Regions from separate parts of the Enterococcus sp. AZ128 genome, predicted to be linked through region 2. Evidence: a T-box and tRNA genes for the amino acid it is inferred to sense, from the RefSeq annotation. Region 2 holds a T-box; the other holds one or more tRNA genes.
What was found. The T-box of region 2 lies ahead of serS (serine--tRNA ligase). A T-box ahead of a tRNA ligase gene usually reads a tRNA of that ligase, here a tRNA-Ser.

Region 1 (7,788 bases), on a different contig from region 2:
CGTTTTGATTGAGGTATTTAGGGACTAAGATGCTCCGGTAAAGAAAATAGAGTACGATCAAGTATAATACTATGACTACCGGCAAGATTTTCCAGCGATACAGAAATAGGAAAGAAAGCATCTTAGTTGGAAGCGGCTGCCAAACCAGCAGCATTTGATAAAACCGAAAGAAAAAAATGGGTGATAAAATCAGCCAAAAAGCAAAACTGACAAATACAGCCTTCAAAGAAAAATTTTGAAAGGCTTTTTCGTTTGCTTGAATCTGGCTAAAGAGAATTCCATAAAGAAAGATCAAAGCCAAGAATAAACATAGGTAAAGCGGATGGTAAAGATTATTTAAGAAGCTTTGCCGTAGAAATAAAAAGAGTCCCTCCGTTAAAAAAGGGAGACCGAAGGCAAGCAGCAAAAAATTATATAAAGAAAACGTGCTGAAAAAATGCGTGACTCGGTGTCGAAAGTAGTCCATAGTTCCTCCTGTGGTTCTATATCTAAAGGAGAGTCGTTTTTCAAGAAGAAGACGCTCTGCTGATTCGGTGTAAGATAACGTTTTTCATTAATCATTATCTGTTTAGTTTGTAAATATTCTGTGAATTTTTAACGTGCATTTTTTGAAGGTTTGCATTGATCTTCGCTAAACAAAAAAAATCCACTAACGAATTAGTGGACGAGTAAACTAGATAATAAACTACCACCTTGTAGTAACGCCAAGCTATACAAGAAAATCGAAGCTGGCTTAGCTAAAAAGATGATCGCGCTATATTTCTTAAAGGACATGTTCGTTAAGCTAGCCATTAAACACAGAGCATCATCTGGTGCCACAGGTAGGAAAATAGCTAAGGTGAACATTTTATCAAAACGTGATTGATCTTCAAGCCAGTGACTATACTTTTGATATACTTTATCACTAACAAGATGCATAATCAAGGGCTTGCCGTAGTGCCGCCCCATCAAGAAAAGAATCAGTGAGCCAATCACGATACCGACATAATTATAAACAAATCCCCAGTAAGGACCGAAAATCAAAACTCCGGCTGCGAGGCTGATCCCTCCTGGAATAATGGGAATGACTACTTGGATAATTTGAATCAATACAAAAATGAGCGGTCCGGCGATGGGTGATTGCCCGACGAGTTGCTGCAATGACCCCATATCATTAAATACTCCTAAGTGATAGAAGTAAATTGTCAAACTAACGGTTATAGCGATACCCATCAACGAAATAATATTTAATAATCTTCTAGATTGAACAACACTCATTGGATTCAGCTCCTTTGTCTTTCTAAACTGAAGTATATAGGATTAATTCACAAAATGCATAGGTCTGAGGTTGTAATTTGTAAATTTCCTGCGAAACTTAAAATATTTTTAGATATTTAATGGTCGCGCTTACAATGTTAGCCTGAAGACAAAGAAAAACAGGAATAAAATTCCTGTTTACGAACGGTCTATTTTACTTGGAAATTTGAACGTGTTCTTTTTAAAGCTCGTTCGATCAAATTCGTGAACATAAATCCGATCGCGATGGCGCCTGCAGTCACTAAGACCGTGACAACCTTTTCCATGGACTCAGTAAATTGCTGGTTCATCATGTGGCGAACCGCCATGTATGCCGGACCGCCAGGAACTAAAGGAACTAGGCTAGGTACGTTAAAAACAATCACCGGCATATGCATTGTCTTTGAGAAAAGAATACTGATAAGCCCGATCATTAAGGCTCCCAAAAAGTTCGAGATACCGATATTTTGATGGAAATAGGTTTGCAAGATCCAAAAGGTCATCCAACCGGCAGCGCCAGTTAATCCGCAAGCTAAAAATGCCCGTCGAGGAATGTTAGTGATGACACTGAAAGCGATCGTGCTAAACATGCTGAATAAAAAGTTGACTATAAAATTCATGACGACCTCCAAAAATGATGACTTATACTAAAAGAAATTAAAAGCAACTATGATCCCGCCGCCGATCGCACCGGCGATAAACAAAGCCTCGGTCCCGCGAGCAACACCACTGATCAAATGCCCTGCCATAATATCACGAAAGGCGTTAGTGATGGCCAGGCCAGGGACTAACGGCATGATCGACCCAATGATCAAACTATTGACATCACGAGCGACAGACGATGAAACGGCTAATAAAGCCAGACAACCGATGATCAGCGCCGCCACAAAGTCATTTAGAAATTTCATATGCAACGTATTCCCAAAAAAGGTATGAACGGCAAAGCCGATCATGCCGATGATGAACGTTGGAATAAAGTCGAACCATGTACCATTCAAGATGATCATCAAGGTACTACTGACAATCCCTGCGCAGATGATCTTCCATAAATAAGGAAAGTCCGGCGTCGCATCGTCAACTTCTTCCAAATACAGATAAAAATCTGGTAAAGAAAGTTCGCCGTCAGCAAATTGTCGCGATCCCTGATTAACCGCCGTTACTTTTTCGAGATTGATCGACTGCGGTGTGATTTGAATCACTTGGCTGCTTTGTTCAGAGGGAAAGCCTACGATCAGCCCTGTAGCCGTCACATACGTTTGTATATCATCAAGCCCTGCATTGATAGCGATTCGTTTCATTGTATCTTCCACTCGATAGACCTCTGAGCCGGACTCCATCATGATTTTTCCGGCTTTCAAACAAGTATTCAAAACGAGTTGCGCATAATTTTGCTGTTCCATCAAGTTAACCACCTTTTTCTATTTCTATACTATAGTAGTGAAAATAAATAAATTAAACAAGAAAAAGAATAAGGATTGTCACTGAACCTCAGAGAAAGTATAATAAAGTAACAGCAGAATATTTTTCGGGGGACTTTGATTCTACGTTAAAGAAACAGAAAGACCCTCAAATGTATAACGGCTCTTTTGTTTTTTAATGAAATTAGTTGAAAATTCAAAAAACAATAAAACGGTTCCACTCCCTTTATAAGAAAAAAATTGAGGATATAGGCTCTATTTCGAAAAAAAAATCTGTAAATTTAGATAACATCTTACATAAGGGTTGCAAAACTAATCAGTTTTTGATTAAAATAAAATGACGGTAAAAATAATAACATTCTGGGAGGAATCAAAATGAGAAGAAAAGTTTACACAAAAGACCAGATTCTGAAGGCTGCCTATGAAGTTGTCGAAAATGAAGGTTTTTCTGGATTTACAGCACGAAACATTGCCAAAAAAATGGGAATCAGTACGCAACCGATTTATTTAGAATTTAAAAATATGAGTGATCTTAAAAACACCTTGCTAGATGAAATCTGCAATCACCTATATTACGATATTTTCCCAGAAGTTCGCACAGGTGATACGATCATCGATTTAGGCTTGAGCTACGTTTATTTTGCGAAAGAGCAAAGCAATCTTTACAATGCGTTATACGTTCAAGAGTATGGCGGCGGGAAAAAGATGCACGACTTTTCTTACAATTACTTCCATCAATTAATTGTGGAGCATCCTAAGTACAAAAACTTATCTGAAAAAAGAATCAATGCGTTGCATGTAGGGACATGGATCTGTGTAACTGGGATCGCGACATTGATGTCTTCAGGGATCATCGAGCCGACTCAAGATGAGATCGTTCATTTGATGAACCGTACAATCACGAATATTTTGGAAGAAGAAGATACTTCCGTATTAGATACATTATAAAATCTTGACATTTAAACGAAAAAAGGTAAGATAAATGGTGCGGAAGGTTGGCAGAGTGGTAATGCACCGGACTCGAAATCCGGCGAGCCGCAGTAATGTGGTGCACGGGTTCAAATCCCGTACCTTCCTTACCATTATAGGGGCTATAAACATGGATGCAGAGTAATCTGCTGATGTTTATAGCCTTTTTTACATTTAGAGCAAGCCTATTTTGTTCAAAACAAGTTCTTTAAGGTCTTACCAGAACGTTTTATCGCTGTTTTTGCTATAATGATCAGAGAAAGTATAAGGAGTGGATAAGGATGGAAGAGACTGTATTCTTTAACTTAGGTAATGCGATCGCCGCTAAACGAGATCCGAAAGAATTGATCAAGGAAGCACAGATCGTCAAGGACAATCGTGATCCGCTTGGAAAATTGGTAATTGTGGAAGGCGAAGGCAAAGAATCGCTTATTTTGTTTGATTTGGCCGATCAAGAAGAACCTTCAGAAAAAACTGAGCCCTTCAAAGTCAAAAAAATAATTGAATAATTGTGAAATCCTTCGTTGATTGAACGGAGGATTTTTTATTGAGCTACCTGGTTGAAAATCGTCAATTAAACAGAAAAAGTAAAGCTATTTTTTGTTTATTTGCTGTTTTTTTAAAGTAGATAAAAATTATTTTATGTTTATTCAGGCTTTATTAACAAAGAACAATTACTATTGTTTAATTATTTTAAAAAAGCTGAACTAGAATTTTTGAATCCGCTGGTTTATGTTTGTTTTGTGGTGTTGCGAGGATGGGTTAAAAAAGAATTCTGTTTCGTGTTTTTCAGGGTCGGTAAAACACAATTTTATATAGAAATTATTTTAAAGAGGAGAGACATTTATGGAAGAGTATGGGTTAAGCCGTCAGCAAATCTTTTCATTAAAGCGCAAGACTTTAGAAAAGAGAATAAAAAATTTCTATCGAGAAACAAATGACGGCAATAGCGCGATCGAAATGTTGGTAGCGCTTCAAGTGCGAGAAGAACTCTGTCAAGAGGATTTTTCATTTATGTTGGCCGAATTGGTCCACTACATTTTTCTAAAAACCAGATCTAATTCAACGCTACGTCGTTTTTATACTTTCTTTGCGGAATATTTCGAGAAGAAAGAATGGCGTCTGCTGCAGATCAAACTATTTCCAGCGAAAACTTATATAGCTGAAAAGCTTAAATCATTATATACGCAATTTATTAAAGAGCCTTTGGCAGGATTAGTCGGTTCGTGACGATGATCGGCAACTGTGAAATGACAAGAGTAGGAATATGAAGGGACTGAAAAAATGACTACATTGGATGCAGAATTTGAGAAGAGCAACGGAAGAAAACATCATTTACGCTTGAAGGATGTTGATACAAGTAAAACTGGAGATCAGATCAGAGCTTCCTTAGAGAAAATGACAAAATTGAGTCTGTTTGAGAAAAATGGGGTCGGTCTATTCAAAAAAGTAAAGCATGCTAAATTCATTAACAAGATTGAGACGGCGATTTATGATCGAGCGGATGAAATAAATGAGCAGAATTCTGTTGAACCGATAGCACCAGTACAAGAGAACATAATTTCCCAAATAGAAGAACCCGCGGAAATACCAACAGACATTGAAAAGGTTCAGATACCAGAAGATTTATCGATTGAGGAAGAAAGACCTGAGCCAGGTTTATTAATCCAAAGAATCAAATTTCCAAAGAGCATCAATCCGTTAGAGCTGAATGAGAGCCAAGCATTGGATGTGATTGCAGCCTGCATGTCAGATAGGTATACATTGGCGAATATTCAAATTGATGATCGAGAAAGCCCTGTAACGCTCATTTTGACTGAGAAATTGAAGTCAGGCGAGCCTGAAATCCCTGAAATTACAGCTTCTTCACCTAGAAAGAAACGCAAACGATTGATAAATCGTATCAGAAAGCGGGAGTAGCCGACAGATCCGTCATATTGAGACGAATCAACGAGGGAATATTCTCACTTGAAATGCAGCTGGTGAATCAATGGCCTATTTGTTATGGAGTGGATTGTCCTTTGGCTTTTGAAACCTACTATTTAAGATTCTGAAAATTTAATTAGGCGAGACATATTAGTCGACTCTCAAACATTTTTTCTATAAGCTTAAGAAAAAAGATTTGAGGGAAAAGCTATGATTGAATTAGCGGTTGAAATACATGAGACGCTAACAAAAGTCCAATTTGAAGAGCAAGGTGCGATGGTGATTTATCGCGAATTTAAAAAGCTGCCGAAATTTACTGATGAGAGCTTATTGCTGTATTTCAAAGGGCGTGAAGCACAGGCGATTGATTATGGGCAGAAAATTAATAAAAAAATGTTGCAGGAAGCGGATAGCTTAGTCACGATCAAGGTGCCTTGGGATATCGAAAGTCGTGATTTAGCGCAGCAAATGCTGACTGCTTGGCAAGAGAGTTCGCTGAAAACAACGGGCTTATTTGAGATGCAAAAAATTGCTCCAAATCATTTTTCAATAGTAGTGAATTATCAAAAGGAATTGTTTGAAATTCTGGCTACCTTCGGCTTTCAGAATGAAAAAGTTAAGGTTAAACCAGCTAAGGCGCAGCACCGCTGGAATAAAAAAGTCAGCGAAATCCCATTTTATATTGACTATAATGATTCAAAAGGAGAAGTAGTCTGGCGTAAGCGGAATGAAATGGTATTGAAAGCTGGCGCAAAATTGAAACAAGAAATGCCGTTGAACAAAGATGGGTCAGTTGGTTTTAGTGCGCGATTAACAGAAAAATTAAGAGCGGATTACGAGGCGAAGATTTCAGATTATACGACAACAGAAGACATCGTTTTGAAAAGTGTTAATGAGATCGGGATCTTTCTTTACTATGCAGGCACCAATGGTTGGCTGGTGCTGAAAGATAAAGATGGAAAAACGATTGATGAGTATACTGTAGTGAAGTAGAGGGGCTTTCGAGCGCCTCCTTTTTTTGTTGAAAACCCCTTTAATAAAGAGGTACTATCAAGGAAAAGAACAAAGGGGCGATTCGAGTGAAGTTAGCGGTCATCTATTATAGTAAAACAGGGCAGACAAAAGAAATGGCTGAGGTTATTGCGAAAGGGATGCGGAGTGTAGGCAGTGAGGTACGGATATTTTCAGTTGATGATCCGATCAGTGTGAATTATTTGAATGAGTGTACCGGGGTTCTATTAGGAACACCTACGTATATGGCAACAAGTCATTGGCGAATCACTCAGTGGTTGCTGAAGGAAAGCGGCGAAATTTCGTTGGCTGGGAAATTGGGCGGCGGCTTCGCAACGGCGCATTATGCGCAGGGGGGAAGTGACAGTGCGATCCTTTCCATGTTAGGGATGTTATTAGTAAAAGGGATGATCGTTTATTCTGGCGGTTCAGCTCATGGACAGCCCTTCATTCATCATGGCCCGGTAGCGTTAGATGCTGTTGGAAATCATTATGAAGAATCAAAACAAATGTTTGAAATTTTTGGTCAGCGCTTCGCGGAAAAAGCAAAAGAACTATTTGAAAAATAGAAAGGCTGGGGGAGAGAATCGTGATTGATTCCATCCCTCAGCTTTTTATAGGTCTAAATATTTAGTTAGATAATCGGCCATACCGTCCTCAGCATTGGTTTTTTCAGTAATATCGTTTGCGACTGATTTTAATTGGTCCGTTCCATTGGCCATCGCGACACCCCAACCAGCAAATTTCAGCATATCGACATCATTATGTTCATCACCAAACGCAAGGATATCTTCTTGCTTCATATTTAAGCTTTCAATGACTCGCTTCAAGCCATGCGCTTTTTGGATACCTTTGGCTACAACCTCCAACATTGGATTTGGTCCGCCCCAAGTATTGACTTCAACTTCGTTTCCGATTTGCTGTTTTAATTCTTCCGAAACACTGTCGACATTTTCTGGCTGACTACGTAACAAAACCGACGTTGGATTCGTTTGAAGGGTATTGATAGTCAACAGATTATCCGCCGTTGCACTATCGCTAGCAAAGAAATGCTGGTCAAAGAAATTCAGATCATCAATAAAAAAGGTTTCGCGATTTTCCGCAGCAATAAAATCTAGTTTTAAATTTTTCTTTTCTGCCATCAAGTCAAACACGATTTTCCGATTAATCAATGTTTCTTGTTCATCAG
Region 2 (7,788 bases):
GCGGACTGGTATTTTACATGATGTATTTATTTGTTTACCAGTTTGAACAACCTGGTGCAGATAAAACGAAAAAACCAAAAACTTGGAAGACGATACTTATGTTAGCATCAGTTACTATTGTGTGGTTCTTAGTCTTCAATGGAGCAGCATTACTGCCAACGTCATTGAATCCAGTCCTAGATCCAATGGTTATGGTTGTTTTATCGGCTCTTGCTTTAGCAGTGCGTTATTATTTGAAAAAACGTTTTGGGATTATTAGTAGTTTAGCAACTGCACCACGTAGATAGAAAGAGGAAGCAAGGCTCAAATGAAGCCTGCTTCCTCTTTTTATTTTGTTGCTTCAGAAACTAATTTTACTATTGCTTGTTTTTGATATTCTTGAGTAGCGTCTTGGATAATTCTCTGCTGTGTTGTTTGATCCATCGTTGGATTCTGAACCAGAGCAGCTTCAACTTTTTCATGAATATAATTTTTAGCTTCATTTTGCATAGATGATCCATTTTCAGAAACTAATTTTTCTAACTTTTTTGCTTGATCAGTACTTAAAACTAGCCAATCTTTTTGAATATTGAAAGTATTTTTTTCTTTAATTAGCTGATGTTTTTTACTAGAAAGCCCAAACCAGAATCTAGCAGTAGCACTATTATAGATCCAATATGTTTTATCTGTCTGTACTTGTGTTTTAGTTTGATTTTTCTTAATGACATTTTCAATGTGATCTGTCCCAGTTCTTTTAGGTTTTTTCTGAGCTTCATTGGTTTTATATAAATAGATCTTCTCCGTTCCATTACCGAGCGGTTGATAAAGCAGCATATTTATATTCTTACTACCAGATGTAGAAGTCAGAGTCTGAGTGGTAGTCTCGGTGAACTTTTTCATACCAAAATGATAATGATCATTAGCGATAATGAAACCTAAACTAACTAGGAAGATTGTCGCGAATAATATTGAAAAAATTGTTTGCCATGTCTTTTTTGCAAAAATATTTGTTAAAGCAAAAGCTAATACACTGATGATCGTTATAGCGAAAATCATTTTGCTATACCTCCCTCGACTTTTTTATCGGATTTCAAGAAGAAGGTGATGATGAAACCGATGATACCAAAGATTACAGCGGTAAAGAAAGCTGCATGATAACCAGACAAGGTAGCGTTAATTGCTTGATTTTTGTACGATAATGGTAAAGTTTTTAGTAAATGTGCTGCTGGCAAATTATCTTTTGTAACATTAGTCAACACACTGATCAATATAGCTGTTCCGATTGAGCTTGCAACTTGGCGGAAAGTATTATTTACCGCTGTTCCATGACTAATTAAATCCATTGGCAAAGCGTTCATCCCAGAAGTAGTAACAGGCATCATGACCATTGAGATACCAAACATTCGCATAGCATACAAGATAACAATCATAGCAATTGGTGTTTCAGATGTTAAGAATGCAAATGGCAGAGTAGCAGCTGTTAAGATTAGCATTCCACTGATCGCTAAACGTTTTGCTCCATATTTGTCAAAAATAGCTCCAGTAATAGGCATCATTAACCCCATAATCAAGGCTCCGGGTAATAACATTAATCCAGAATGGAAAGCTGATTCCCCACGAATATTTTGAATATATAAAGGAAGGACCATTTCGGCTCCTACCATCGCCATATTGACCACACCACTTAAAATAGCAGCAATTGTAAAGACAGACGACTTAAATACACGTAGTTCTAAAAAAGGGTGTTCCAAATGTAGCTGCCGCCATACAAATAGTCCGATTACTAATACTCCAATGATCAAAAAAACGATAACTTTAGTGCTATTCCACCCATCATTACCAACTGAAGAGAAGCCGTAAAGCAAACTTCCAAAACCAATTGTTGATAGTAGAGCTGACAGTATGTCAATGCGTGGATTAGATAATTGAATAACGCTTTTCATTAAAAAGGTAGCCAACACTAAAACTAAAATAACGATTGGGATTACCATGCCGAAAAGATCGCGCCAAGTATAATGATCAATGATCCAACCTGAAAGGGTGGGACCTAAAGCTGGAGCGAGTCCGATAACAATTCCTGCCATACCCATTGCAGATCCACGTTTTTCCGGCGGGAAGATCGAAAGCATGATGTTTTGAAGCAAGGGCATTGAAATACCGACACCAGCGGCTTGTATCAAACGTCCTATTAACAAAATTGAAAAGCTTGGAGCGACAAAGCAAGTAATTGTACCAATCAAAAAAATCGTCATTGCAGTTAGATACAATTTTTTTGAACTAAATTTATTAATCAGCCATGCGCTGATCGGAATCATAATCCCGTTTACTAGTAAGAAGCCAGTTGTTAGCCATTGAACACTGGAAGCAGATATATCGAAAGCTTTCATTAGTGTTGGAAAAGCTGTTGTTAACAATGTTTGGTTTAATACAGTACAAAATGTTCCTATCAATAGTACAACAACTAATAGGGTACGATTGTAGGGTTTTCCATAAATATCGATCGTATTACTGCTCACGATCTTACGCCTTCTCTCTTTTTGAAAATTTTCAGAAATAATAAATATTCGTTTGTTACTTTACTGCTAGTTGTATTTTTTGTCAACTTTCTTGACATAGTTGTTAACGAAAGTATAATTTTAGATTGAAGAGGAGGATATGTTGTGAAGAATAATACTGTTAAACAGCTCCTAGAAAGTGATGATTTATTAGTAGGTATCAGTGAATTAAGTAAGGTAACTGGTATTTCACCACGACAAATTCGTTATTGGGAACAAAGAGGCTACATTAATTCTACAGGTGAAAAAAGTGGCAATCGAAAATTCAAATTACCAATGGTGATCAAGGTTGAAATAATCAAACAGTTTTTAGACGAAGGATATACATTAACTTCAGCAGTTGTGAAGGCACAAGAACGGCAAGAAAATATTCACCAGGCTAAAATATTGCTGCGTGGGATTTTTAAAGGGATACAACAAGTTGGTGAGCGTTACACGATAATACATCTGGATGATTTTACAAATAAAGAAGGTTTTTATCTAATTCGTGACAACGATACAAATCAAGCAACTTATCAATTTATCAATGAAGATAGCGAGATAACTAATGGGTTCCTAAAAAAAAGCTTTGATACTTCAGAAAAATAAAGGTTATATGAGGATTTTCGCACAAGTTGTTGACTTCACTCGTTCATTCTGTTAGTTTTTTTAATAAAAATAATTCTGGGGAGTGGTAACGAACAATGTCTAATTGGGAAACGAAATTTGCAAAAAAGGGTCTAACTTTTGATGATGTTTTGTTGATACCGGCGGAGAGTCATGTATTGCCAAATGAAGTGGATATGAGTGTACAATTGGCGAAAAATATCAAACTAAATATTCCGTTAATGAGTGCAAGTATGGATACGGTGACCGATAGTAAAATGGCAATTGCTATGGCCCGACAAGGTGGGCTTGGTGTCATCCATAAAAATATGAGTGTTGCTGCCCAAGCAGATGAGGTTCGTAAAGTAAAACGTTCAGAAAGTGGTGTGATCATTGATCCGTTTTTCTTAACGCCTGAACATAAAGTACAAGATGCTGAAGATTTAATGAGCCGCTATCGTATTAGTGGTGTGCCAATCGTAGAAACTTTAGAAAACCGGAAATTGGTGGGTATCATCACGAATAGAGATATGCGCTTTGTAACAAATTATGACATCCCAATTCATGAGGTCATGACTAAAGACGGCTTAGTGACTGCACCAGTAGGTACTAAATTGCAAGATGCTGAGAAAACATTACAGAAACACAAAATTGAAAAATTACCGATTGTTGATGAAGAAGGACGCTTAAGCGGTCTGATAACAATCAAAGATATCGAAAAAGTCATCGAGTTCCCGAATGCAGCGAAAGATGAGCACGGTCGTTTATTAGTAGCGGCAGCAGTAGGTGTTACTAGTGATACTTTTGAGCGGGCAGAGGCTTTGTTAAAAGCTGGTGCTGATGGTATCGTAATTGATACAGCTCATGGACATAGTGCTGGCGTTTTACGGAAAATTCGTGAAATTCGCGAAACATTCCCTGAAGCCACTTTAATTGCAGGAAATATAGCTACAGCGGAAGGAGCAAAAGCTCTATATGATGCTGGCGTGGATGTAGTAAAAGTCGGTATCGGACCTGGATCGATTTGTACAACACGAGTTGTTGCTGGTGTAGGAGTTCCTCAATTGACTGCAATTTACGATGCAGCTTCTGTTGCGCGTCAATATGGTAAGGCCATTATTGCTGATGGGGGAATTAAATATTCTGGAGATATCGTAAAAGCTTTAGCAGCAGGCGGACACGCGGTTATGCTTGGTTCAATGCTGGCTGGAACAGATGAATCTCCTGGTGAATTTGAAATTTATCAAGGTCGTCGTTTCAAAACATATCGTGGAATGGGTTCTTTAGGTGCGATGGAAAAAGGTTCTAGTGATCGATATTTCCAAAGTGGTGTCAATGAAGCGAATAAATTAGTTCCTGAAGGCATTGAAGGACGTGTGGCCTACAAAGGGTCTGCAGCGGATATTATTTTCCAAATGATTGGTGGATTGAAAGCTGGAATGGGTTACGTTGGTGCAGGAGATTTAGGTCATTTAAGGGAAAATGCACAATTTGTTCAAATGAGCGGTAATGGTTTAAAAGAATCCCATCCTCATGACGTTCAAATTACTAAAGAGGCACCAAATTATTCAGTTGAACAATAAGAGTTTAATAACCTTAATAAAAAACAGCGACTTCGCAAAAGTGAAGTCGCTGTTTTTTTTAGTGTTACTTTCAGAATTAATAGGAATATTTGAAATAACAGTTGAAATTTTTTTCTAAGAAGGGACCGGCTATTATTTTTCTTTTTTAATGACTTTTACATTACCCATATACGGTACTAGAACTTCTGGGATTGTAACGGACCCATCCTCATTTTGATAGTTCTCTAGGATAGCGGTCACTGTTCGACCAACAGCCAGGCCAGAACCATTTAACGTATGTGCATATTGTACTTTGCCATCTTCATCACGATAACGTATCATAGCTCGACGTGCTTGGAAGTCTTCACAATTTGAACAAGAACTAATTTCACGATAAGTATTTTGGGCAGGCACCCATACTTCTAAGTCATAGGTTTTTGCAGCCGAGAATCCCATATCTCCAGTACACAATGTGATGACGCGATATGGTAAATTCAATTTTTGTAATAAAATTTCAGCATTTTGAGTCATTTTTTCTAGTTCATCATAAGAAGACACTTTGTCACTAAATTTTACCATTTCTACTTTATGGAATTGATGTAATCGTATTAAACCGCGAGTATCACGTCCGGCACTACCTGCTTCAGAACGAAAAGAAGGAGATAAGGCTGTGAAATAAATAGGTAAATCTTTCCAATCTAAGATTTCGTCAGCATAATAATTTGTTAATGGAACCTCTGCAGTTGGAATCAATGTTAAATCACGATCTTCCACTTGAAAAACATCTTCTTTAAATTTTGGAAATTGACCTGTACCAAACATTGCTTTGCTATTTACTAAATAAGGCGTAATCATTTCGGTGTAGCCTTGTTCATAAACATGTTCGTCTAACATAAAATTGTAAACAGCACGCTCTAATCGCGCACCTAAACCTTTGTAATAAACAAAACGACTTCCAGATACTTTTGCACCACGTTCGAAATCCAAGATATCTAAATCCTCAGCGACCTCCCAATGAGGTTTTGGTTCAAAAGAGAATTGATTAGGAGCGCTCCACCGACGAACCTCTACATTATCATCTTCGTCTTCACCAATTGGTACAGAATCATGTGGTAAGTTTGGTAAAGTTGTTGCAATATCTGTTAACTGCATATCAATCTCGTTTACTTGAGTATCAAAGTCTTTAATTGTTACTCCGACTTCTTTCATTTCTGCAATTTTGTTAGTAGCGTCATTTTTTTCGCGTTTCAATTTTGCAATTTCATTTGAAACATCATTCCGAATTTTTTTCAATTCTTCTGTTTTTACCAGTAGCTGTCGGCGTTGTTCATCCAGTTTTAAGAAACGTTTTAACACTTCTTCTTTTACTCCCCGGCTAGCTAATTTTTCATTTACTTCTGTAAAATTGTTTCGAATCGTTTTTACATCTAGCATTGTTTTTTTCCTCCTTTAAAATAAAAAAACACCGTTTCATCCCGTAAATAGGGACGAAACGGTGTTGAATTTCGCGGTACCACCCAAATTCAGCATATGCTGCACTTGAACGACGGATAACGACGTCACTCGGTTTCTCTTTCAAAAAACGCAGACTACGAAACTGGATTTCTACAAGTTGTTTTGTTGATTTACACCGACCATCAACTCTCTGAAAAAACATACTTATGTACTTGGTTTCCTGCATGTGTTATTGAGCTTAGTATAAGCAATCAAAATTTTAAAGTCAATGATTATCTGGAAAGGCCTTTACCTGATTTTTATAAAGAGGTAAATGAATAATGAACGAAGTCCAATCATCATTTGATTGAGCGTAAATATACCCACCGTGAAGATTAATAATATTTTGAGCAATTGCTAGGCCTAAGCCAGTACCGCTGATTTCTTGAGAGCGGGAACCGTCTACGCGATAAAAACGGTCGAATAATTGATCTAGAGCTTCTCTAGGAATGGGAGAGCCGTTGTTTTTAACGGTAACTACAGCTTCATTTTTCGCTTTTTCGATCTCAATAACAATCTTGTTGGCCTCGGTACCGTATTTTAGTGCATTGGTAATTAGGTTATTGAAGACGCGAACAAGCTTCTCTGTATCACCATCCATCACCAGTTGGCTTTCTCTTGTGTCAACTTGAATTTGAATATTCTTCTTTTTTGCTTCTAATTCAAAATCAGCGGCTAACTGTTCTAACAGCTGGACCATGTCAAAAGAAACATTATTGACCGGAACAGAAGGTTGTCGAACCTTAGAATATTCAAATAAATCTTCAACTAAGGACTTCATTTGCTTTGCCTTTTTGTATGCGATACTTGTATACTTAAGAATTTCATCAGCATTTTGATACTGACCGTCTTCAATCAAACCAAGGTATCCAATAATTGAGGTCAAGGGCGTGCGTATATCGTGACTGACATTTGTAATCAATTCATCTTTAGATTTTTCGATTTCTCTTTCATCTTCAATAGCCGCGACAGTACTGTCGACCAAACCATTAATGCTGTCTACAACTTTGCTAAGATCACCGCGTAATTCAAAAGGAATTCGATAATCGTAATTTCCGCTGGCAATGTAGTGCAGCTCATTAATTATATGGCGTAACTGCATTTGACGATATCGTCTGATTAGACGCCAAAAGACAATAAGTACATCAATGATGATGAAGAAAGGAATAACAAAATTGCGCCCGCTCCAAAAAATATCACTACCAAGGTTGTTAGCGAATATATCTTTTGAACGATATATTGCATCCGTTAAATCAGGCGAATTATTGAGCATCTGAGTAAAAAGTACCATAATCGCTACATTTAATAGAAGTAATAAGATTATAGTAACGATTCCTTCAGCTATTAACTCGCTAACTTCCTTTGAAGTAAGAGTAACTCTTTTTTTCTTTTCTAAATTATTTTGCATCAATCTTATAGCCTACACCCCAAACGGTTTGGATCACTTTTTCACCATCAGTCGCTTCTTCGATCTTATCACGTAAGTGGCTGACATGAACCATGACCGTTTTGGCAGATACAATACTTTCCTGTTTCCAAACCCGTTCAAAAATTTCATCGGCACTAAAAACACGATTTGGATGACTCGCTAGCAAATAAAGGATACCGAATTC

Region 1: it encodes a tRNA-Ser, which carries the amino acid that the T-box ahead of serS (serine--tRNA ligase) is inferred to sense. The anticodon was not compared.

Annotation. Positions count from the first base shown of each region.
Region 1 covers NZ_JBIORZ010000001.1:906,913-914,700, forward strand. The annotation lists gene IGI38_RS04500 (glycerophosphodiester phosphodiesterase family protein) at 1-466, opposite strand, end outside; gene IGI38_RS04505 (TVP38/TMEM64 family protein) at 658-1,257, opposite strand; gene IGI38_RS04510 (threonine/serine exporter family protein) at 1,446-1,895, opposite strand; gene IGI38_RS04515 (threonine/serine exporter family protein) at 1,923-2,675, opposite strand; gene IGI38_RS04520 (TetR/AcrR family transcriptional regulator) at 3,069-3,641, shown strand; tRNA gene IGI38_RS04525 (tRNA-Ser) at 3,683-3,770, shown strand; gene IGI38_RS04530 (hypothetical protein) at 3,944-4,171, shown strand; gene IGI38_RS04535 (hypothetical protein) at 4,509-4,892, shown strand; gene IGI38_RS04540 (DUF2922 family protein) at 4,947-5,582, shown strand; gene IGI38_RS04545 (hypothetical protein) at 5,799-6,581, shown strand; gene IGI38_RS04550 (flavodoxin family protein) at 6,668-7,168, shown strand; gene IGI38_RS04555 (Cof-type HAD-IIB family hydrolase) at 7,214-7,788, opposite strand, start outside.
Region 2 covers NZ_JBIORZ010000003.1:475,741-483,528, forward strand. The annotation lists gene IGI38_RS21110 (DUF1129 domain-containing protein) at 1-287, shown strand, start outside; gene IGI38_RS21115 (DUF4811 domain-containing protein) at 328-1,035, opposite strand; gene IGI38_RS21120 (MDR family MFS transporter) at 1,032-2,495, opposite strand; gene IGI38_RS21125 (MerR family transcriptional regulator) at 2,640-3,122, shown strand; gene guaB (IMP dehydrogenase) at 3,218-4,702, shown strand; gene serS (serine--tRNA ligase) at 4,835-6,115, opposite strand; T-box leader at 6,162-6,370, opposite strand; gene IGI38_RS21140 (sensor histidine kinase) at 6,402-7,583, opposite strand; gene IGI38_RS21145 (response regulator) at 7,573-7,788, opposite strand, start outside.